3 regions of the Allofournierella sp. genome follow, and region 1 is predicted to be linked to each of the others. Evidence: predicted binding sites of a transcription regulator. Region 1 holds the regulator's gene; each other region holds the start of a gene.

The links. The regulator HrcA, encoded in region 1, represses chaperone genes, less so after heat shock. The targets are predictions, from matches to a motif close to TGTTAGCACTCNNNNNNNNNGAGTGCTAACA.
Region 2: the regulator HrcA is predicted to act here: its motif matches at 948-978, upstream of htpG (molecular chaperone HtpG).
Region 3: the regulator HrcA is predicted to act here: its motif matches at 2,608-2,638, upstream of groES (co-chaperone GroES).

The regions. Positions count from the first base shown of each region.
Region 1 covers NZ_JAGHKE010000006.1:28,059-35,598, forward strand. Annotated here, with positions in the region: gene dnaK (molecular chaperone DnaK) at 1-653, opposite strand, end outside; gene J7G73_RS01510 (nucleotide exchange factor GrpE) at 740-1,345, opposite strand; gene hrcA (heat-inducible transcriptional repressor HrcA) at 1,342-2,370, opposite strand; gene J7G73_RS01520 (stage V sporulation T C-terminal domain-containing protein) at 2,577-3,119, opposite strand; gene J7G73_RS01525 (ABC transporter ATP-binding protein) at 3,248-5,005, opposite strand; gene J7G73_RS01530 (GDSL-type esterase/lipase family protein) at 5,103-6,662, opposite strand; gene J7G73_RS01535 (diacylglycerol kinase family protein) at 6,868-7,540, opposite strand, start outside.
Region 2 covers NZ_JAGHKE010000003.1:72,299-79,838, reverse strand. Annotated here, with positions in the region: partial or broken gene J7G73_RS00970 (ABC transporter ATP-binding protein) at 1-247, shown strand, start outside; gene J7G73_RS00965 (ABC-2 transporter permease) at 244-900, shown strand; gene htpG (molecular chaperone HtpG) at 1,023-2,945, shown strand; gene J7G73_RS00955 (pyrimidine-nucleoside phosphorylase) at 3,257-4,579, opposite strand; gene J7G73_RS00950 (ABC transporter permease) at 4,598-5,542, opposite strand; gene J7G73_RS00945 (ABC transporter permease) at 5,546-6,613, opposite strand; gene J7G73_RS00940 (ABC transporter ATP-binding protein) at 6,606-7,540, opposite strand, start outside.
Region 3 covers NZ_JAGHKE010000049.1:29,011-36,550, forward strand. Annotated here, with positions in the region: gene J7G73_RS07585 (penicillin-binding protein 2) at 1-396, opposite strand, end outside; gene groL (chaperonin GroEL) at 566-2,197, opposite strand; gene groES (co-chaperone GroES) at 2,272-2,559, opposite strand; gene J7G73_RS07600 (diacylglycerol kinase family protein) at 2,879-3,847, opposite strand; gene J7G73_RS07605 (DUF421 domain-containing protein) at 4,019-4,570, shown strand; gene J7G73_RS07610 (NADH peroxidase) at 4,563-5,102, opposite strand; gene J7G73_RS07615 (Gx transporter family protein) at 5,244-5,774, opposite strand; gene J7G73_RS07620 (DUF4358 domain-containing protein) at 5,989-6,474, shown strand; gene J7G73_RS07625 (MBOAT family O-acyltransferase) at 6,553-7,540, shown strand, end outside.

The DNA of each region.
Region 1 (7,540 bases):
TCCTTCTGGAACTCGTCGGCCATCCAGTCGATGATGCGCTGGTCGAAGTCGTCGCCGCCCAGGTGGGTATCACCGTTGGTGGCCAGAACCTCGGTCACGCCGTCGCCCATCTCGATGATGGACACGTCGAAGGTACCGCCGCCCAGGTCGTAGACCATGATCTTCTGGTCGTTGTCCTTGTCAGCGCCGTAGGCCAGAGCCGCGGCGGTGGGCTCGTTGATGATGCGGCGCACGTTCAGGCCCGCGATGGTGCCGGCGTCCTTAGTGGCCTGACGCTGGCTGTCGTTGAAGTAAGCGGGCACGGTGATGACGGCCTCGGAAACGGTCTCGCCCAGGTAAGCCTCGGCATCCGCCTTCAGCTTGGCCAGGATCATGGCGCTGATCTGCTGGGGATTGTAGTCCTTGCCGTCGATGGAAACCTTGTAGTCGGTGCCCATGTGGCGCTTGATGGAGCTCACGGTGCGCTCGGGGTTGGTGATGGCCTGGCGCTTGGCAACCTGGCCAACCAGACGCTCGCCGGTCTTGGTGAAGCCCACCACACTGGGGGTGGTGCGGGCGCCCTCGGCGTTGGCGATTACAACGGGCTCGCCGCCCTCGATAACGGATACACAGCTGTTGGTGGTACCCAGGTCAATACCAATGATCTTGCTCATAATCTATTCCTCTCCTTTGAATCAAGTCAAAATGAAGTTGATGGTTTTAAAAGTGTTTTATAAAAAAGCCGTTTCGGCTTTTTGCCTTATTCAGCCACCACAACGGTGGCATGGCGGACGACCTTGTCGCCCAGCTTGTAGCCCTTCTGGAAGACCTGCACCACGGTGCCGCTCTCCTGGCCTTCGGCCGCGGGCTGCTGCATCACGGCGCTGTGCACCTCCGGGTCAAAGGGAAGGCCCAGTGCGGGGATCTCCTCCACCTTGAGCACCTTGAAGGCGGCGGCCGCTTTGTCCAGCGTCATCAGCACGCCCTTTTTGTAGTTCTCGTCGGTGGTGGGGGCGTTGGCCGCCATGTCCAGGGTGTCCAGAATCGCCAGGATCTGGCTCACCGCGAAGCCCACGCCGTTGTTGAAGGCGGCGTCCTGCTCGCGGGCGGACCGCTTGCGGAAGTTCTCATACTCGGCGGCGGTGCGCAGCAGCTGGTCCTTTGCGGCATTCAGTGCGGTCTCGGCGGCCTGCGCCTGGGCCTTTGCGGCCTCCAGCTCAGCGGCCAGGTCCTTTTTCTTTTCCTTGCCGTGCTTCTTGGGCTCCTGCTCGGCGTTCTCCTCCGGAGCGGCGCCGGTCTCGGCTTTGGTCTCCTCCGCGGGCTGCTCTTCGGGCTGCTGGGCGGGGTTCTTCATCTCTTCGCTCATATATTGTCCTCCTGCGCCTTGCCGGCCATGCATTCGCCGAGCTTCAAGGCATAATATTCCAAAATGGGAATCAGCTGTTCAAAGGGCATCCGTACCGGGCCCAGCAGCGCAATGGCTCCCGTGAGCCCGCCGCCTGCCAGATACCGCTTGCCCATCACGCAAAGGCCGGGCATGGGGTTTTCCATATCCTCCCCCAGCAGCACCGAGGTGCGGCCGGTGGGCGGGGTGATGAACCGGCCCGCCTTTTCCTGATCGGCGAACAGCTCCAGTACGCCGGGCAGGCAGCTTTCCAGCTGGGGCCAGCGCAGCAGATACTGCTGGCCCTCCAGATAGGTGCGCGCCTTGGCGGCTTCACTCAGCAGCGCCGCGGCGGCCTGCACCACCGGGTACAGAGCCGGGCCACGCTCGCCCATGCTGGCGGTCACAGCCGCCAGCCGCTGAGCGCTCAGATCCGCCGGGGCCACAAAGGCCAGCCCGCGGTTCAGCGCCATGGCAACCAGCTGCGCGTCCTGCCGGGAAAAGCAGGTCTCCAGCCGGGCCACCCGGGTGCGTACTCCGCCCGCGCTGGTCACGCCCAGCACCGCTGCGGAATACCGGCCCACCTGCACCACCTCGAAATGGGCGATGCGCAGATCATCGGACCGGGGGGTGGTGGCGGCCACCGTGTAGCCGGTGTGCTCCGCCAGCGCCTTGGCCGCGCCCTCTGCCAGCTTATCCGGCTCGTAGTCCAGCCGGGCGAACACCTGGTCGATCTGGGCCTTCTGGCGGGGGGTAAGGCCCGCCTTGGGCTGCATCAGATGATCCAGATAATACCGGTAACCCTTGGCGCTGGGCACCCGGCCCGCGCTGGTGTGGGGCTGCTCCAGCAGGCCCAGCTTGGTAAGGGCGGCCATCTCGTTGCGTAAGGTCGCGCTGGAGACCGCCATATCCAGATACTGGCTCAGAAGACCCGAGCCCACCGGTTCGCCGCCCTGGGTATACAGAGCAACGATCGCTTCCAGCACACGCTGCTTTCGATCATCCATCGGCACAGGTCCTCACCTCTTTCGTCTCTCGTTTAGCACTCTATGTTCCCGAGTGCTAAGTCTATTTTACTCCATTTTATACAGCTGTCAAGGGGGTGCGCGAAAATTTTAAAAGTTTCATGCTTTGTTCACAATCTCCCGCTGGGGCGGGAAAAACAAAGGCTCCCGCGGCCGGTGCTGGCCGTGGGAGCCGGAAGGTTGGCGCTTCAGTCCTCCACCTGCTTTGCCAGGAAGGACGCGGCGATCTGCAAAGCGGCCTGCTCCGATTCGCCGGGGCGGGCGCTCTTGTCGGCCGAGAGCAGGATCACAGCGCCCGCCACATCGCCCCCGGCCAGCAGCGGGCAGGCGCCCAGGATGTGCTTGTCCGACCCCTCGCAGGGGAAGACGCACTCCTCGGCTTTGCCGCTGTGCCAGAAGGGCTTGCGCCGGTCCATGATGCGCTCCAGCGGGATGCTCACGCCCCGCTCCTGATAGTCCCGCTTGGACCCGCCCGCGGCGGCAATGATGCTGTCCCGGTCACAGACCAGAGCGGTCAGATTCAGCGACCGGTTCAGCACCTCGGCATACTGGGCGGCAAAGCCCGCCAGCTCGCCCATGGGGGAATATTTTTTGAAGATGACCTCCCCCGCGCCGGTGGTGAAGATCTCCAGCGGGTCGCCCTCCCGGATGCGCTGGGTGCGGCGGATCTCCTTGGGAATGACCACCCGGCCCAGATCGTCGATGCGTCTCACGATTCCTGTTGCTTTCATGGCAGACTCCTTCTTTGGATTGGTATTGTAATTCGTAGTATCTGCCAGAATTTCCAGTTTATGCACGCCGAACGAAAAAAGGCCCCGGGCGGCGTGCTGCCGCCCGGGGCCTTCTCATAAAATCAGGTTTATTCCGCGCCCACCAGGCCGTTCCACAGCCGGTAGTACACGCCCTGCTTTGCCAGCAGGGTCTCGTGGGTGCCCTCTTCCTCGATGCCCTCGGCGCCCAGCACCAGGATGCGGTCCGCGTGCTGGATGGTGGTCAGCCGGTGGGCGATGGTCAGGGTGGTGCGGCCCTTGGCCAGCTGCTCCAGGCTCTTGCCCACCAGCACCTCGCTCTCATTGTCCAGCGCGCTGGTGGCCTCGTCCAGGATCAGAATGGGCGGGTTCTTCAGGAACACCCGGGCGATGGAGATGCGCTGCTTCTGCCCGCCGGACAGCTTCACGCCCCGCTCGCCCACGTAGGTGTCGTAGCCGTTTTTCAGCTGGGTGATGAACTCGTGCGCCCCGGCCAGCTTGGCGGCGGCGATCACCTCTTCCCGGCTGGCGCCCACCTTGCCGTAGGCGATGTTCTCATACACGCTGCCGCTGAACAGGTACACATCCTGCTGCACCACGCCGATGGCGCTGCGCAGGCTTTTCAGGGTCACGCTGCGCACATCCTGATCGTCGATCAGAATGCGGCCGCCAGTCACGTCGTAGAAGCGGGGGATCAGGTTGCACAGGGTCGTCTTGCCGCCGCCGGAGGGGCCCACCAGGGCCACCTTCTCGCCGGGCCGGATGGACAGATTCACATCCCGCAGCACCTGGTTGTGGTCATCCGGATATTCAAAGCTCACGTTCTCCAGCCGGATGGCGCCCGCCTTCACATCCAGAGGCTTTGCGTCCGGCTCGTCGAAGATCTCCACATCCGCGTCCATGATCTCGCAGAAGCGCTCGATGCCGGTCATGCCCCGCTGGAACTGCTCGGCGAACTCCACGATGCGGCGGATGGTGGCGATGAGGGTGGTCACATACAGCATGTAGGCCACCATATCGCCCGGATCGATCTTGCCGTATACCAGGAACAGTCCGCCGGCCACGATCACCACCAGATACATCAGGCCGTCGAACAGGCGGGTGCTGGTCTGGAAGGCGGCCATGTAGCGGTAGCTCTGCTTCTTGATGGCCTGGAAGGCGGCGTTGTCCTTTTCGAACTTTTCCTTCTCCACTTCCTCGTTGGCGAAGGCCTTCACCACCCGCTCGCCCAGCAGGCTGTCCTCAATGCGGGCGTTCAGCTCGCCGATCTGCATCCGCTGGCGGCGGAAGGCCGCCCGCATCTTCTGGTTGATGATGGTGGAGACCACCGCCATCAGGGGCACGCAGGCGAAGAGGATGAGGGTCAGCGCCACGCTGGACTGGCACAAAATCACGAAGGAGGCGGCGATCTTGATGGCCGCGATGAAGAACTCCTCCGGGCAGTGGTGGGCAAACTCGGTCACATCGAACAGGTCGTTGGTGATGCGGCCCATGATCTGGCCCACCTTGGTGTTGGAATAATAGGTGTGGCCCAGCTTCTGCAGATGAGCAAAGGCGTCCCGGCGCATGTCGGTCTCCACATACACGCCCATCACATGGCCCATGTCCGCCATGTAGTAGTTGGCCGCGCCGTCGATGAGCCGCAGCACCAGGTACAGAGCACCCAGCTGCAGCACCACCTGAGCGGTGAGCGCCGCCAGATCGGTGGTGGCGGTGTTGGTCAGGTAGCGCATGATGAGCGGCAGCACCATATCACACAGGGTGGTGAGGGCCGCGCAGAACAGGTCCAGCGCAAGGATATGCCGGTATTTGCGCAGGTAGGGCCAGAAGCGCCGCATCAGGCCCTGCTTGTTGGCTTTGGTTTTCATATCGTTTTCCATCCTCAATTTTCTGTTTGGGTCGGTTACACACAAAAGCGAAGAGACCTTTTTGGTGATCTCTTCGCTCGTTGATTATGTAGGGGGATCAGCCCGCCGCGGCAGCCGGAACGGACTCGGCACCTTCCGGCGCGGGGGCCGGATTCGCGGGGGTGGAGTTGTCCGGCACGGTCACCGTGGGCTCACTGGGCGCAGGAGCCTGGGTGGGCTGCGGTACCTCAGTGGCCGGAGCCTGGGTGGGCTGCGGTACCGGGGTTGCCGGGGCCTGCGTGGGCTGCGGCACCTCAGTGGCCGGAGCCTGGGTCGGCTGCGGCACCTGGGTGGCCGGGGCCTGCGTGGGTACTACAGGAGCGGGGCTCGCGCTGGGGGTGGGACTGGGCGAAGCCGTGGGCTCCGGCGTCTGGGTGGGCTCGGCCTCCTTCTGCTCGAAGTAGGCGGTGAGGATCACACCGTTGGCGTCCGCGTTGCCGGGCACCGTGAAGGTCAGGCTCTCGCCGCTGCCGCCGGTGCTGCCGATGGTGGCAGCCCAGCCCACAAATTCCCAGCCCTCATTGGGCACAGCGGTCACGGTGGAGCAGGTGCCGCCCTTGGCCACCATCTGGCTGGTGGCGCCGCTCAGGGTGCCGCCCTCGCTGCACACAAATTCCACCGGCACCTTGGTGCTGGTCTGGCCGTTCTCGCCCCGCACCGCGATGGGATCGCTGGTGATCAGGTTCGGGGTAACGCCCTGCACCTCAGGCACCTTGTTCAGAGGCTTGGGACGGGTGTCCTCGGTGATGTAGGCGTGGGTCTTGATATACTCGAACAGAGCCCGCACGCCGTTCTGGCTCAGGTGTACACCGTCGCTCAGGGTGTAGTCGGTCTTGGCCCAGCCGGTTTCCGGGTCCTCCAGAGCCTGGCTGCTGTCCAGATACTTATAGCCCTCCTCCTCGCACATCTGCACGATGGCGCTGTTCAAGGCATCCACCTGGGTCATGCTCAGGGCAGTGTTGCTGCGCTGCTTGTCCAGCGGGGGGATGGCGTTCACGATGATATCCGCATAGGGGTACGCCTCGTGGATGGCGGCAAGGCCCTCCTTGTACTCCTCAATGAAGGTATCCACGTTCATGGTCAGGTTGTTGGTGCCGAAGCCGATGATGACCCGGCGGGGCTGCATGATCTTGACCGCCTCGGGCATGGTCACCGCGGAGGACCGGCCCACGAAGTTCTCGCACTTCAGGGTAGGGATCTGCTGCACGCCCATGCTCACCACGCCGATGTTGTTGTCGATGGTGGTAAAGGGCTCTTCGTTGCCCTCCGGGCCGTAGACCATGTAGCGCACGGTGTTGGAGTCGCCCAGGAACAGGGTCTCGTCCAGGTATTCCTGACCGGCGTCCTCGGTCTCGGCCAGCACGGTGCCTTCGTAGGCTTCCACATCCACCTTGCCGGCGGTGGCGTCGTAGGAAGCGTCGCTGGCGGGCTCGGACCAGCTGGTGCTGCCGGAATCATCGGCGGGCTTTCCGCCCAGCACAGTGAACCACACCACAATGGCCGCGATGGCCACGATAATCAAGCCGCAGATGGCTGCCAGGATGGGCAGGGCCGCCGGCTTTTGAAGCAGCGCCCGCAGTTTTCTCTGCCAGGGCGCGGGTTTACGATTGGATGCCACGATTCGTTCACCTTTCTTTTTTCAGTCGGGAAAATTACTCGTACCTATCTATTTTACACTATTTTACCCTGAGGCGCAAACCATACGGCAAAAAACGCCCGTCAGCGCAAATTTTTCACCTTTTTGGCCCGAATTTCGGATTCTTCCCCCCACGCAGATGCAAAAAAGGCGGAGAATTGCCCTTCTCCGCCTTTTTTCTTTGAATTCAGCTCAGCAGCTCCAGCCGCCCCGGCTCCACCCGGATGTCCGCCTCCGTCACCTGAGGGCTGGCCTCGCCGTCCAGCGTCCATCCGGTGGGCTCGTCAAACACCGCCCGCACCCGCTTTGCCTGCAGCAGATACAACAGCTCGCCGTCCGGCTTCTGGCTCATCAGACATGTTACCAGCCGCCGGGCCTGGGGCAGGGTCTGGGGCTTGCGCAGGATCATCACCTCAAACAGGCCGTCGTCCAGCTTCACCGCGCTCTGCTCCGGCACCGCCATGCCGCCGATGTAGTGGGAATTGCTCACCGAGCAGTACCAGAATTCCCCCTCCAGCTCCAGATCGTCCACCTGGATGGACGCTCTCCAGCCCTGGGAGAGATCCATCCGCAGCACGCCCTCCAGCACGTAGGCGAAGTGGCCCAGCAGGTTTTTGGTTGCCTGGGGTGTCTGGTAGGACACCGCCGTGAACATGCCGAAGGCCGCCACATAACAGAAATGCCGCTCGTTGAACCGGCCCAGGTCCAGCGCCCGGGGCTCGAAGCGGCCGATGGCGGCGCAGTTTTCCTCCAGCGGACGGCGCAGCCCCGCCGAGGCGGCAAAGTCGTTGGTGGAGCCGAAGGGCAGGTAGCCCACCGGCAGTGACCGGGGCAGGGCCATCACATCGTTCACCGTGTAA
Region 2 (7,540 bases), on a different contig from region 1:
GGGGCGGCTGCTGTTCCAGATGGACCGGGACGAGCTGCTGGAAAAATACGGCATTCTGCGCTGCAGCCCGGAGCAGCTGGAGGCGCTGGACAGCCGGATCAAGGTGGCCACCCGCAAGACGGACTTCACCTGTGAGACGCTGGTCAGCGACGCGGCCGCCGCCCGCCGGGCTCTGCCGGATGCGGTGATCGACCGAGCCAGCATCGAGGACATCATGCAGTTTTATACCGGGAGGGATGCACAATGATCGGCCTGCTGAAAAAAGACTTCTTCATTCTCTGGCATGCGTACCACAAAAACCTTGCCCTGGTCCTGGTGCTTTACAGCGCTATGGCTCTGGCGATGGACTTCACTTTCATGGTGTTTTTCTTCGCCTGGATCTCCGGCTTCTACATTCTGAGCGGTTTGACCATCGACAACTATTCCAAATGGGACCTGTACGCCGCCAGCCTGCCGGTAAGCAAGCGGCAGCTCGTGGGTGCCAAGTTCATCCTCATCACCCTTGCGCTGCTCATCAGCTTTGCCATCGGCACACTGCTGTGCGGTCTGCTGGCTTTGCTGAAGGGCGAACCTTTGATGGAAAACCTGCTTAGCCTGCTTGCGGTTTCCTTTGTCTGCCTTGCCTACTTCGGCATTTCGCTGGTGCTTTCCTACAAATACGGCGTGGAAAAGGCCCGCACCGCAGTGCTGCTGGTTGCGGCGGCGCTGTTCGGCTGCGTGATGGTACTGGGCAAACTGGATCTGCTGCAGGATATGACACTGCCTCCCCTGCTGCAAACGCTGTTTCTGGGGGATCTGGCCGTCTGGGGCTGGGCTGTGGTGATGCCGGTGGGCTGCGTCGCGGTATACCTGATTTGTTGGGCCCTTGCCACCCGCATCTACAGCCGCAAGGAGTTTTAAACTTTTTGTGAACCCTCTTGCAGTTTTCTTCAAAAAGGTGTATATTAGATTAGCACTCAATCATAACGAGTGCTAATCTTTTTTGTTTTACAATAACTTTTCATAAAAGGGAGCGTTCAATCATGGCTGTGAAAGAATTTAAGGCCGAAAGCAAAAAGCTGCTGGATATGATGATCCATTCCATCTACTCCAACAAGGAGATCTTCCTGCGCGAATTGATCTCCAACGCCAGCGACGCCATCGACAAGCTCTATTTCAAGAGCCTGACCGACCACGCCGTTACCACCAAAAAAGAGGATTATCAGATCCTGCTGGAGCTGGACAAGGCAAACCGCACCCTGACCCTGACCGATAACGGCATCGGCATGACCAAGGAAGAGCTGGAGGAAAACCTGGGCACCATCGCCCGCAGCGGCAGCCTGGACTTCAAGAAGGACAACAAAGCCGAGGACATCGACATTATCGGTCAGTTCGGCGTGGGCTTCTATTCCGCCTTCATGGTGGCCAGCCGGGTCACCGTGATCAGCCGCGCCTTCGGCAGCGACACCGCCTGGCAGTGGGAGAGCACCGGTGCTGAGGGCTACACCATCACCGAGGCCGACAAGGAAGACGTGGGCACCAAGATCATCATGGTGATCAAGGAGAATGCCGAGAACGAGAACTACGACGAGTTCCTGGACGAATACAACCTGGTGCACATCGTGAAGAAGTACAGCGACTATGTGCGCTACCCCATCCGCATGGAGCGGGAGAAGACCCGCGCCAAGGAGCGCCCCGCCGATGCCGGTGAGGATTACAAGACCGAATACGAGACCTACACTGAACTGGAGACCCTGAACAGCATGGTTCCCCTGTGGAAGCGCAGCAAGAGCGACGTGACCGACGAGGAGTACAACCAGTTCTACAAGGATAAGTTCTACGACTTCACAGATCCCGCCCGGGTGATCGTGAGCCGCACCGAAGGCACTGCCACCTATAACGCTCTGCTCTTCATCCCCGGCCATGCTCCCTTCAACTACTACAGCCGAGACTACGAGAAGGGTCTGCAGCTGTACGCCTCCGGCGTGCTGATCATGGACAAATGCGCCGACCTGCTGCCCGACCACTTCAGCTTCGTGAAAGGCATTGTGGACAGCCAGGACCTGAGCCTGAACATCAGCCGTGAGATGCTGCAGAAAGACGGCCAGCTCAAGCTGATCCGCAACAGCCTGGAAAAGAAGATCAAGAACGAGCTGAACGCCATGAAGAACAACGACCGTGAGAAGTACGACGAGTTCTTCAAAAGCTTCGGCCGTCAGCTGAAGTTTGGCTGCTACGAGGGCTACGGCGCCAACAGCGACCTGCTGAAGGATCTGCTTCTCTTCCACAGCGCCAAGGAAAACAAGCTGATCAGCCTGCAGGAATATGTGGACAAGATGCCTGAGGAGCAGAAGTACATCTACTACGCTGCCGGCGATTCCACCGAGCGTCTGGCCAAGCTGCCCGCCGCTGAGCTGGTGCTGGACAAGGGCTATGACCTTCTGCTGCTCACCGAGGATGTGGATGAATTCTGCCTGCAGATGCTGCGTCACTACGGCGAGAAAGACAAGGAGAAGGAGTTCAAGAACATTTCCAGCGGCGATCTGGGGCTGGAATCCGAAGAGGAGAAGAAGGCCGCCGAGGAGGCCAGCGAGGCCAACAAAGACCTGTTCGAGGCCATGAAGACCTCACTGGACGGCAAGGTCACTGCGGTGCGCCTGTCCACCCGTCTGAAGAGCCACCCGGTCTGCATCGCCAGCGAAGGCCCCCTGAGCCTGGAGATGGAGAAGGTTCTGAGCTCCATGCCCAACAGCGGCGACATGCCCGCTCCCAAGAGCGAGAAGGTGCTGGAGCTGAACGCTTCTCATCCTGTGTTCGAAACTCTGAAGACCCTGCAGGCAAACGGCGAAACCGAAAAGCTGGGCAAGTACGCGAACATCCTGTACAATCAGGCCCTGCTCATCGAGGGTATGCCCATCGAGGACCCCGTGGCCTATGCGCAGGCTGTGTGTGAGCTGCTGAAGTAATTCCGGCTCCCCTGCCCCGATCTCCCCAAAAGCAAACAGAACAAAACCGCCCGATATCGTCAGTCACGCTGATGATATCGGGCGGTTTTTTAATTCCATTTTGTTGATTTCAATTCATATATTTCTATTAGTTTATAGAATACGCGCTTTTTCTGCCCGCACGCATAAAGAACAACTCTCTACTGTTCTTTTGGGGCACAGTTTGCTGATGCTTCCAAACTCCCCCATGTCTGACCGGCTTACAGTCATTTTTGCGATAATAAAAAGACCCGGTGGAAAACCGGGTCTTTTTATTACGTTTCGTATAAGGCTTAGAACCGCTCCACGCCTTCCTCAGTCACACGGGCCATAACCAGTGCGGGCACCGGCTCCGGCTCGGGACCGAAGGTGAGGGCTGCGCGGAACATCTCTTCCGCTGCATCAAACTTTTCTTCCTGATCCGCATACAGGGTGGCCAGGCATTCGCCCGCCTCCACCTTGTCACCGGTCTTTTTGTGCAGCACAATGCCTGCCGCAAAGTCGATGACATCCTCTTTGGTGATGCGGCCCGCGCCCAGGCCGACGCTGGCGTTGCCCACCATTTCGGTGTTCATCCGTACCAGATAGCCGCTCTCAGCTGCCAGCAGCGGCCGGCTGAACTTCGCCTTCTGGAACTTGTCCGGGTCGTCCAGCACCGACACATCGCCGCCCTGGGCAGCAAACATCTGCTTGAGCTTCTCGTAGGCCGCGCCGCTGGCAACAGCCTCTTCCGCCATGCGGCGGCAGTCCTCCAGCGAGCCCTTGCCCGCCAGATACAGCATGTTGGCAGCCAGCTGGTAGCACACCTCGGTCAGGTCTGCCGGACCGTGGCCCTTGAGCACCTCCACCGACTCGATGACCTCCAGGCTGTTGCCGATGTTGTGGCCCAGCGGGGTATCCATATCGGTGATGAGAGCAGCCACCTTGCGGCCGTTGTGCTGACCGATGCTCACCATGGCCTTTGCCAGCTCGATGGAATCGTCCAGTGTCTTCATAAAGGCACCGTTGCCGGTTTTCACATCCAGCAGGATGCAGTCAGACCCGGCGGCCAGCTTCTTGCTCATAATGGAGGAGGCAATCAGCGGTACACAGCCGATGGTGGCGGTCACATCCCGCAGGGCGTACATCTTTTTGTCCGCCGGGGCCAGGTTACCGCTCTGACCGATCACGCTGATGCCGATCTCATTCACCTGGGCGAAAAAGCGCTCCCGACCCACGGCGGTCTGGGTTCCGGGCACGGCTTCCATCTTATCCACCGTGCCGCCGGTGTGGCCCAGTCCACGGCCGCTCATCTTGGCGATCTTCACCCCGCAGGCAGCCACGATGGGCGCGATGACCAGGGTGGTCTTATCGCCCACACCGCCGGTGGAGTGTTTATCGGCCTTGATGCCGGAGATAGCGGAAAGATCCACCATGTCGCCGGAATGAGCCATCACATCGGTGAGCTGAGCAGTCTCCTTTTCGGTCATGCCTCGCAGATAGATGGCCATGAGCAGGGCGCTCATCTGGTAATCCGGCACCTGGCCGTTTACGAACCCCATCACCGCAAATTCCAGCTCTTCGCGGCTCAACACGCCGCCATCGCGCTTTTTCGCGATAATATCAAACATACGCATAGGGCCGCAGCCTCCTTGTTATTTTGCTTTCACGTAGGGCTTGCCGTTGGCAGAAGGCACATGAGCCTTACCCACGAACAGAATCAGCACAACCACGGTGACCACATAGGGAATCATGGAAATCAGCTGAGCGGATACCATCGCGTTGCTGCCCACGACCACGCGGATGCCGGAGCACATGCCAAACAGCAGGCAGGCAATCATAGCACCCTGAGGACGGAACTTACCGAAGATAACGGCAGCGATGGCAATGAAGCCCTGGCCCACGATGGAGGTGGGACGGAACTGGTTCATGGTGGCCATGGTCACACAGGCGCCGCCCAGACCGGCCAGGAAGCCAGAGATGCAAACAGCGGAGAAGCGCATGCGGATCACGTTGATGCCCAGAGTATCACAGGTCTCGGGATGCTCGCCACAGGCACGCAGGCGCAGACCGTAGCGGGTCTTGTAGAACACAAACCACACGATGACCAGCACGATGAACACCAGATAGGTGGTGGCATAGGTGGAGAACACATTCTTCATAAAGTTGTTCCACACGCCGCCGCCGGTGAAGGCATCGGCAAACAGGGTGGGAATCTTGCTGGTGGAGTCCAGAGGCGCCGTATCGGAAGAATTGAACAGCGCTTTCGCCATCAGCACCGCCACACCGGGAGCCAGGAAGTTGATGGCAGTACCGGAAATGGTCTGGTCTGCGTTCAGCTTCACAGTGGCCAGCGCATGCAGCGCGCCGAACAGCATACCCGCCAGGCCGCCGCAGATAAAGGACAGCCAGGGATTGCCGGTGTAATGGCCGGTGGCCGCGCCCACAAAGGCACCGATGGTCATCATGCCCTCGATACCGATGTTCACCACGCCGCTCAGCTCAGAGAAGCAGGAGCCCATAGCCGCGAACAGCAGCGGAGGGGTGAACAGCAGGGTGGCGTAAATGATAATGCCAAGGTTGTTTACGATCAGATCCATTGCTCAGGCCTCCCCCTTCTTGTTGTTCTTGCGTTTTTTCACAAAGCGGAACACATGGGAGATGGCGATGAAGAACACGACCGTACCCATGATGATGTTGATCACCTCAGACGGGGCACCGATCAGGTTCAGCTTGGAGCCGCCATACTTCAGCGCACCGTAGAACAGGCCGGCAAAGAACACGCCAATGGGATTGGAAGCGCCGATCAGCGCCACACTGATGCCCTGGAAGCCGAAGCTTTCCTGAGCGGTGAAAATGCTGATACGGCTGCCCATGCCCAGCAGCTGGATCGCGCCGCCCATGCCGGCCAGCGCGCCGGAAATGGCCATGGCGATGTAAATGGATTTATTCACGCTGATGCCGCCATATTCCGCAGCCGAGCGGTTGAAGCCCACCGCCTTCAGCTGATAGCCCAGGGTGGTCTTTTCGATGATCACATAAACCAGAATCACAGCCAGCACAGCCAGCAGGATACCCCAGTTGGAAGCAGGGCACAGAGCGTCCAGCCAGGCCTGAGGGAACAGAATGCGGGCCGCATCCTGCACATTCTTGGTTGCCTCGGCATTGCCCTCGTTGTGGATCATGGGCAGATCCGCAATGTAGTTGGACAGATAGAAGGCGATCCAGTTGAACATGATCATGCTGAGCACCTCATTGATGCCCCACTTGACCTTCAGGAACGCCACGATCAGGCCCCAGACCGCGCCCACAGCCAGTGCCGCGATAAAGCACAGGGGAACCAGAATGATCGCCGGTGCGGGCACCAGAATGCCCACCACACAGGCCGCCATGGAGCCCATGACGAACTGACCTTCGGCACCGATGTTGAACACGCCGGTGCGGAACGAGAACGCCACCGCCAGACCGGTGAAGATCAGCGGGGTGGCATATACAACGCTGTAGGCCATGTTGCGCACGCTGCCGAACACGCCGTCAAACAGCTTGGCATAGGCCTCAACAGGGCTGATGCCCATGGGCAGCAGGAACAGTGCGCCCACCACAAAGCCCAGCAAGATCGAGAACAAAGTCACCAGGAACTTGCTGTTCAGGAATTTTTCCAGTTTATTCATCCGCCTTACCTCCTGCCATCCACAGGCCAAGGGTATTTTCGTCCGCATCTTTGCCGGGCAGACTGCCGTTGATCCGCCCGTCAAAGATCACGTCGATCTCGTCTGAAAGGCTGATGATCTCATCCAGCTCAAAGGATACCAGCAGCACGGCCTTGCCCTTGTTGCGCTGCTCCACGATGTATTTGTGCACATACTCAATGGCGCCCACGTCCAGACCGCGGGTGGGGTTCACCGCGATCAGCAGGTCCTTGTTGTTGGTGACCTCGCGGGCGATGATGACCTTCTGCTGGTTACCGCCGGACAGAGTGCCGGCAGGCTTGTTCAGACAGTCGCGGGGGCGAATGTCAAACTTTTCAATGGCCTCCTGGGTAAAGCTGTTCACCGCATCCATCTTACGAATGCCGTGGCTGGAGTATTTGTCCTCCGCAAAGTTCTGCAGAACCATGTTGTCAGCCACACTGAACTCCAGCACCAGACCATGCTTCTGCCGGTCCGCAGGAATGCTGGATACGCCATGCTCGAAGCCGTAGCGGGGCGGTTTGTTGAAGATGTCGGTGCCGTTCACAGTGATGGAGCCCTTGGTGGCCTTACGCAGACCGGTGATGCATTCCACCAGCTCGGTCTGGCCGTTGCCGTCGATGCCCGCAAGGCCCAGGATCTGGCCCTTGCGCACCTGCAGGTTCAGGCCGCGCAGGATCTCCACGCCACGGTAATCCACCGCGTGCAGGTCCTTCACATCCAGAACCACATCGCCGGGCTCCTGCTCCTGCTTGTCCACCTTGAAGTTCACGTTGCGGCCCACCATCATGCTGGCCAGGTCGTCCTCGCTCACCTTGTCCACTTCCACGGTATTGATGTACTTACCCATGCGGATGATGGTGCAGAAATCGGCCGAGGCCTTGATTTCCTTCAGCTTGTGGGTGATGA
Region 3 (7,540 bases), on a different contig from region 1:
TAGGGGCAGCGGGCAATAGCGGTTGGGTACGGAATAGGTATAGATTCCCTGATCGGTAAGATCCCGGTCCACCTGAACCAGAAAAGGAGCCAGTGCATTTCGTTTTTCATAGAGATAGGCCTGTTCGCTGTAGGGGACGTATTGAAACAGTTCCGCGTAGCTGCTCTCTCCCGGGATGGACAATGCATAATACTGCTGCCCGTACCCGGTCAAAGGCGTTCCGTTGCAGTCATATAAGTTGCCCCGGCTGTTTTCCAGCGTGAGCGTGGTCACTGTTTGCGCCTGTGCCGTCCGGGCGTACTCCCGGTTTTGCGCCAGCAGATATAGCCTGCCCATTACTACGGAAAAAGCCAGGAGCATTGCACCAAACAGTGCAGCAAGACGTTTCTGCGTCATTCTCTCCACCTCCGCTTTCAGTTTGGGCAGATGAATCGGAGTTCATTCCGTGGAGCACCGAAAAACACCGAACCGGGCCCGCTCGGCAGAAAGCTGCTTTACGCAAAAAGGCCTGCATGCGCATTGCATGCAGGCCTTTGCTGTTTGGGTTATGGGGTTATGGTATGGCTTAGTACATGCCGCCCATACCGCCCATGTCGGGAGCGGGCGCAGCAGCAGGCTGCTCGGGCTCGTCGGCAACCAGGCTCTCAGTGGTCAGAACCATGGAAGCAACGCTGGCGGCGTTCTCCAGAGCGGAACGGGTCACCTTGGTGGGATCAACGATGCCGGCCTCGATCATGTCGCAGTACTGCTCCTTCTGAGCATCGAAGCCGTAGTTGGACTTGCCGGAGCTCAGGATCTTGTCGATGATGACGCTGCCCTCCAGACCGGCGTTCTGAGCGATCTGGCGCAGAGGAGCTTCCAAAGCCTTCAGAACGATGCGGGCACCGGTGCGCTCGTCGCCTTCCAGCTCGTCGCATACCTTCTGCACAGCGGGGATGGCGTTGATGGCAGCAGTGCCGCCGCCGGCCACGATGCCCTCTTCCACAGCAGCCTTGGTGGCGTTCAGAGCGTCCTCAATGCGCAGCTTCTTGTCCTTCATTTCCACTTCGGTGGCAGCGCCCACGCGGATCACGGCAACACCGCCGGCCAGCTTGGCCAGACGCTCCTGCAGTTTCTCGCGGTCGAAATCGCTGGTGGAGCTTTCCATCTGGGCACGGATCTGGTTCACGCGCTCCTTGATCAGCTCCTTGGCACCGGCGCCATCCACGATGGTGGTGTTCTCCTTGGTCACCTTGACCTGACGGGCACGGCCCAGCATGTCAACGGTGGTCTCCTTCAGGTCGTAGCCCAGCTCTTCGCTGATGACCTGGCCGCCGGTCAGGATGGCGATATCCTGCAGCATCTCCTTGCGGCGATCGCCGAAGCCAGGAGCCTTAACGGCCACGCAGGTGAAGGTGCCGCGCAGACGGTTCACGATCAGGGTGGACAGAGCCTCGCCCTCAATATCCTCAGCGATGATGACCAGCTTTTTGCCGCTCTGTACGATCTGCTCCAGCAGGGGCAGCAGGTCCTGGATCACGCTGATCTTCTTGTCGGTGATCAGGATGTAGGCGTCATCGATCACGGCCTCCATCTTCTCGGTGTCGGTCACCATGTAGGGGGTGATGTAGCCACGGTCGAACTGCATGCCTTCCACGACCTCGGAGTAGGTCTCGGCGGTCTTGCTCTCTTCGATGGTGATCACGCCATCAGCAGTTACCTTCTCCATAGCCTCGGCGATCAGCTCGCCAACGGTGGCGTCATCAGCGGAAACGGTGGCAACACGGGCGATGTCCTTGGAGCCGTTTACCTTCTGGCTGTTGGCAGCAAAAGCGGAAACAGCAGCCTTCACAGCCTTCTGCATGCCGCGCTTTACATCCATAGGGTTGGCGCCGGCAGCAACGTTCTTCATGCCCTCGTGTACCAGAGCCTGGGCCAGAACGGTGGCGGTGGTGGTGCCGTCGCCAGCGATGTCGTTGGTCTTGGTGGCAACTTCACGAACCAGCTGAGCACCCATGTTCTCGAACACGTCCTTCAGCTCGATCTCCTTGGCGATGGTTACACCGTCATTGGTGATCACGGGGCTGCCGAACTTCTTGCCCAGCACCACGTTGCGGCCCTTGGGACCCATGGTGATGCGGACGGTGTCAGCCAGGGTATCAATACCAGCGGAAAGGGCCTTGCGGGCAGCCTCGCCATGCAGAATTTGTTTTGCCATAATGAATCTCTCCTTTTATTGCGGGATGCGCAGCGCGCATTCGATCAGTCAGTTTTGAAAACGGAGGATGGAAATTACTCCTCCACGATGGCCAAGATGTCGCTCTGGCGCACGATGGTGCATTCCTCGCCGTCCACCTTCACCTCGGTGCCGGAGTACTTGCTGGTGAGGACCTTATCGCCTACCTTGACGATCATCTCCACTTCCTTGCCGTCTACCATGCCGCCGGGGCCAACTGCCAGCACCTCGGCCACCTGGGGCTTTTCCTTGGCGGAACCGGCCAGGATGATGCCGCTCTTGGTGGTTTCTTCGGCTTCAACGGTCTTGATCACAACGCGATCTGCAAGAGGCTTGATTTTCATGGAAGATATCCTCCTATTCAAAAATAAATTTAATGATAACAAAAATTTGTTTAGCACTCATTCTACCTGAGTGCTAATGTATATTTTAGTCGCTCTTCCCGGAAAAATCAAGTGGATAAATAAAAAATTTTTTGTGAACAAACCATGATTTTACCTGCTTGATCTCTTTGTTCTGCGTTCTGCAAGCTTTTTCGGCACACTTCCTTTTCTTTGTTAGCAATATCGACATCTGCTTTGCTGCTTGGTTTTGCTTTTTGTTTCGCACAAAGAAAAGGCTGCGGGCCGAAATCCTCTGATTCCTTCCCACTGCCTTTTTCATTTAATTATGGGCAGCATCTCTGCGCAGCGCGGGCAGCTCCGCATTCAGTACGGAACGCGGCAGCACGATTTGTACCGCGGCAGGCAGCACATGGGCCTGCAGGCTGGTATACGGGGCACATTCCCCGTCCCTTGTCACGACGATGGGATTGCCATCCAGGGTGTCCAGCTGCAGGCGACGCACTTTTCTTGCCAGTATAATATCGCGGTAGGCCGGAGCGACCTGGTCACCCTGCATGTGCAGGCCTTTCTGGTAGTCGCCGATCAGGCGGGCAATCTGCAGCCGACCGATCTTTCGCACCAGAACCAGGTCCAGCAGGCCATCGTTCATGCAGGCCTGCGGCGCAGCCCAAAAGCCGCCTCCATAGGTGGAGCCGTTGCAGAGAGCCAGCATCAAGAAGTCGCCGGTAATGGTCTCGTCATCCGCGCAGATTCGCAGCCGGTGACCCAGAGGCCCGCTGACCGCCTGCAATATGGAGAGTTTATAAGCCATGGAGCCACCGCACAGAGGAATCCGTCGGAACTTCGGGATTCCGTAGGCAACCTGGGCGTCCAGACCGGCAGAGCAGATGGCGGCTGCCAGACCCTGATCAGTCTCGATCAGATCCATGGTAACCGCTTCGCCCTGAATCAGGTTTTCCAGATCCAGAAACGACGCGCTGCCCCCGAAATTGCGCACAAAGTCGTTGCCGCTGCCGCAGGGAACGCAAGCCACCAGGGCATTTTTATAACCGTAAGCACCCCGCAGTACCTCATTTAGAGTCCCATCGCCTCCGCAAGCATACAGACGAACAGACTCCCCTGATTCTGCCTGCTGCCGTGCCAGCTCCACTCCATGACCAGGCCGCTCAGTCAGAAGGATCTCGTACTCCACTCCTTGCCGAGCTGCCGCCTGAATGATCTTGGGAACCAGCACTCCGCTGGCGTCCGCTTTGCCGGAAACGGGATTTACAATAAAAACATGCCGCAACGGCTATGCCCTCCTGTCAGCGCGCTGCCGCGCACTTTGATATGATGGACCTATTATACATAATTCAGCCAGATTCGCCAAGCCTTGCTTTTCATGAATAAATCACAGAGGATTTGTTCATCCTTACAACAGGATACCGCGGCCGCCTTGCCGCAAGAAAGGCCGGATATTATGCAGATCTATAGCGAAGTTGGAAAAATCGCCATCACAAGCCTGGTTTCCATCGTAGTCTTGTTTGGCCTGTGCAAGCTGGTGGGGCAGCGTCAGATTGGCCAGATGAGTCTGTTTGATTACGTAACCAGCATCACCATCGGGTCCATTGCCGCGGAGCTGGCCACCGATCTGGAGGCCTGGTGGCAGCCGCTAACCGCCACGGTGGTTTACGGAATTGCTGCTCTGTGCATTGATTGGTTCACCTGCAAATCCATCGCCCTGCGTCGCTTTTTCAATGGACGTCCGGTGGTGCTTTATCAAAACGGGAGGCTTTATCCCAAAAACCTGCTGCGTGCCCGACTGGATCTGAACGAGTTTTTGAGCCAATGCCGAGTGGCCGGTTATTTTGACCTGAACCAGCTGGAATCCGCCGTTCTGGAAACCAACGGGCAGATCAGCTTCCTTCCCTCCTCACAATTTCGTCCAGTCACGCCGTCGGATCTTCAGCTTTCTCCGCAGCCGGAAGGGCTTTGGGTGTATTCGGTCAGTAACCGGGAACCAATTACTTGAAGTAACGGTTCAGCAGGCCCTGCATGCCGCGGCCGTGACGAGCCTCGTCCTTAGCCATCTCGTGAACGGTGTCGTGGATAGCATCCAGGCCCAGCTCCTTAGCCTTCTTGGCCAGGTCCATCTTGCCGGAGCAAGCGCCGCACTCAGCGTCAACACGCATCTGCAGGTTCTTCTGGGTACTGTCGGTCAGAACCTCGCCCAGCAGCTCAGCGAACTTGGCAGCATGCTCAGCCTCTTCGAAAGCGTAGCGCTTCCAGGCCTCAGCGATCTCGGGGTAACCCTCGCGATCAGCAACGCGGCTCATAGCCAGGTACATGCCAACCTCGCTGCACTCACCGTTGAAGTTCATGCGCAGGCCCTCGATGATCTCCTCGGGAACGCCCTCCTTGGCAATGCCAACCACGTGCTCGGTCACGTAGGTGTTCTCGGTCTTCTCAACGAACTTATCCTTGGGAGCCTTGCAAACGGGGCAGAAATCGGGAGCAGCGCCCTCGGCGATGTAACCACATACGGTGCAAACAAACTTGGACATAGTATTCATCCTCCAATATTTTAAATTTCAGCTCATTGACTCAGAAGCGGCTCGTAAATAGGAACCGTTCTTTGTTATAGCTAAAGTATAGCATCAAAGTATAGTTTCGTCAAGCACTATTTTCAGATTATTTTGAAAAAATTACAATTTCTTAATATTAAAGCCCATCCGGCCCAGTGCAGGCAGCAAAGCAGACAGACTGGAGCTGGTCACAAGCCCCATGGCAAGGCCGGAAACGATGAGCACTGGGGCGTAGGTCAGGGCCAATGTGCTGCTGAGCACAATGCTGGCACCGATGAGCTGCCCGATGTTGTGGGCCAGAGCTCCGCAGACCGAAAGAATAAAATAGGTGATGTGCTTGCCGAACAAACGGAACAGCACCCACATGATCAGCAGAGACAGCAATCCCCCGCACAGTGACAAAAACCCGGCCACCACGCCGCGGGTAAGCATGACAAAGAAGGACTTCAGCAGTGCCAGGCTCAGTGCCTGCTTTGCCCCCATGAAAAACAGCGCATACATAACCACGATGTTGGCCAGACCAATCTTTACACCGGGCATAAGGCCCAGCATGGGGGCAATGGCGGATTCCGCAAAGGAAAGCGCCATCGCCAAAGCGAACAGAAGGCCGGACAGCGCAATCTGTCTTGTTTTGTTTTGCGAAGAACGCATGAATTCAAACTCTCCTTATAATATAGTGCCTGTTTGAGGCGATAACAATCCAGTTTGATTGTAAAATGCCCGGGCGGTTCTGTCAAGCGCATCCGCTTATGGCCCCGGTGAATAAAGTGTAAATTTTCTGTCAATGCTACCGGTACAGCTTGCATTTCCATTTAATATAGTATAAAATCAATTACATAACTTTCCAGGAAAGGAAGAAGAATCTATGAAAAAACTCATCGCGATTGCTCTGTCTGCCGCTGTTTTCGCTCTTGGGCTGGTCGGCTGTGGCGGCCAGGCAAGCAGCAGCAAAGCATATAACCTGAACGACATCGTTACCGCCGTGGAAAGCGCAAACCCCGTTGCCAATCCCCGCGATGTGGACGACAACTTCATTACTCTGGACATGATGCTTGACAAGAATGACATCGAAGAATACGCCGGCAAGGTTTCCAACGATCAGGCCGACAGCGCTCTGATTGTTGCCGTGAAGGCTGTGGAAGGCAAGGGCGACGCGGTCAAGAGCGATATGGAAGCCTACAAGACCAGCATCTCCACCGGCGGCCTGTATGCAGAGTTTGCCGATAAGGAAGCCGCTGCCAAGGATGCCCGTATCGTTCAGCAGGGCGACTACGTTGTGATGGTGGTTGCCAACACCAACGGTGCAGATTACAGTGCCATCGACACCGCTCTGGATGAAGCACTGAAATAATCCCCCACCAAGACAATGCTTTTGGCCGGTACCACCAGACGGCGGTACCGGCCTTTTTTGTAAAGGAGTGTCGCAAGCTTGCTGTTCAGTACCATTCTGTTTTTATTCCGCTTTCTGCCGATCACACTGGCGCTGTACTACATTGCCCCCTACAAGCTGAAAAACCTGGCTCTGTTTGTTTGCAGCCTGGTGTTCTATTCCTGGGGCGAGGTACGCTTCTTCCCGGTGATGGTCGTGCTGATCCTCATCAACTACTTCTCCGGCCTTGCAATTGAACGATTCGATCATTCAGACAAGATGCGCCGGGTCTTTCTGATTATTTCCATTGTGGGCAGCCTGTCCATGCTGGTGTTTTTCAAATACACCAACTTCATCATCGGCACCATCAATGCGGTTACCGGGCTTTCCATCGGCATGGTGGAAGCAGCCACCGTGCTGCCCCTGGGCATCAGCTTCTATACCTTCCAGACCATGAGCTACTCCATCGACGTATACCGTCGGGATGTGCAGGCTGAGCACAACATCATTGATTTCGGTGCATATGTGGTTATGTTCCCCCAGCTGATTGCCGGTCCCATCGTGAAATACCGGGATGTGGCCGCGCAGCTTCACGTGTACAAGGACCGCTACCGCCTCAAGCAGATCGAAGAGGGCATCTGCCTGTTTGTATTCGGCCTGGCGAAAAAGGTCCTGATTGCGGATACCGTAAGCAAGCTGTGGTATGATATCATCGGCACCTACAACGATCAGCATGTTCTTACCTCGGCTGGTGTGGGTTTGGCGAATGCGAGCACCCCGCTGGTCTGGCTGGGTCTGCTGGCCTATTCCCTGCAGCTGTATTTTGACTTCTCCGGCTACTCGCTGATGGGCATCGGTATGGGCAAGATGCTGGGCTTCGATTTCCCCATGAACTTTAACATGCCCTACATCGCCCGCAGCATTACCGATTTCTGGCGGCGCTGGCACATGACTCTGTCCGGCTGGTTCCGGGAATATGTGTACATCCCCCTGGGCGGCAATCGCCGGGGCCTGAAGCGCCAGATCTTCAATATGTTCGTGGTCTGGA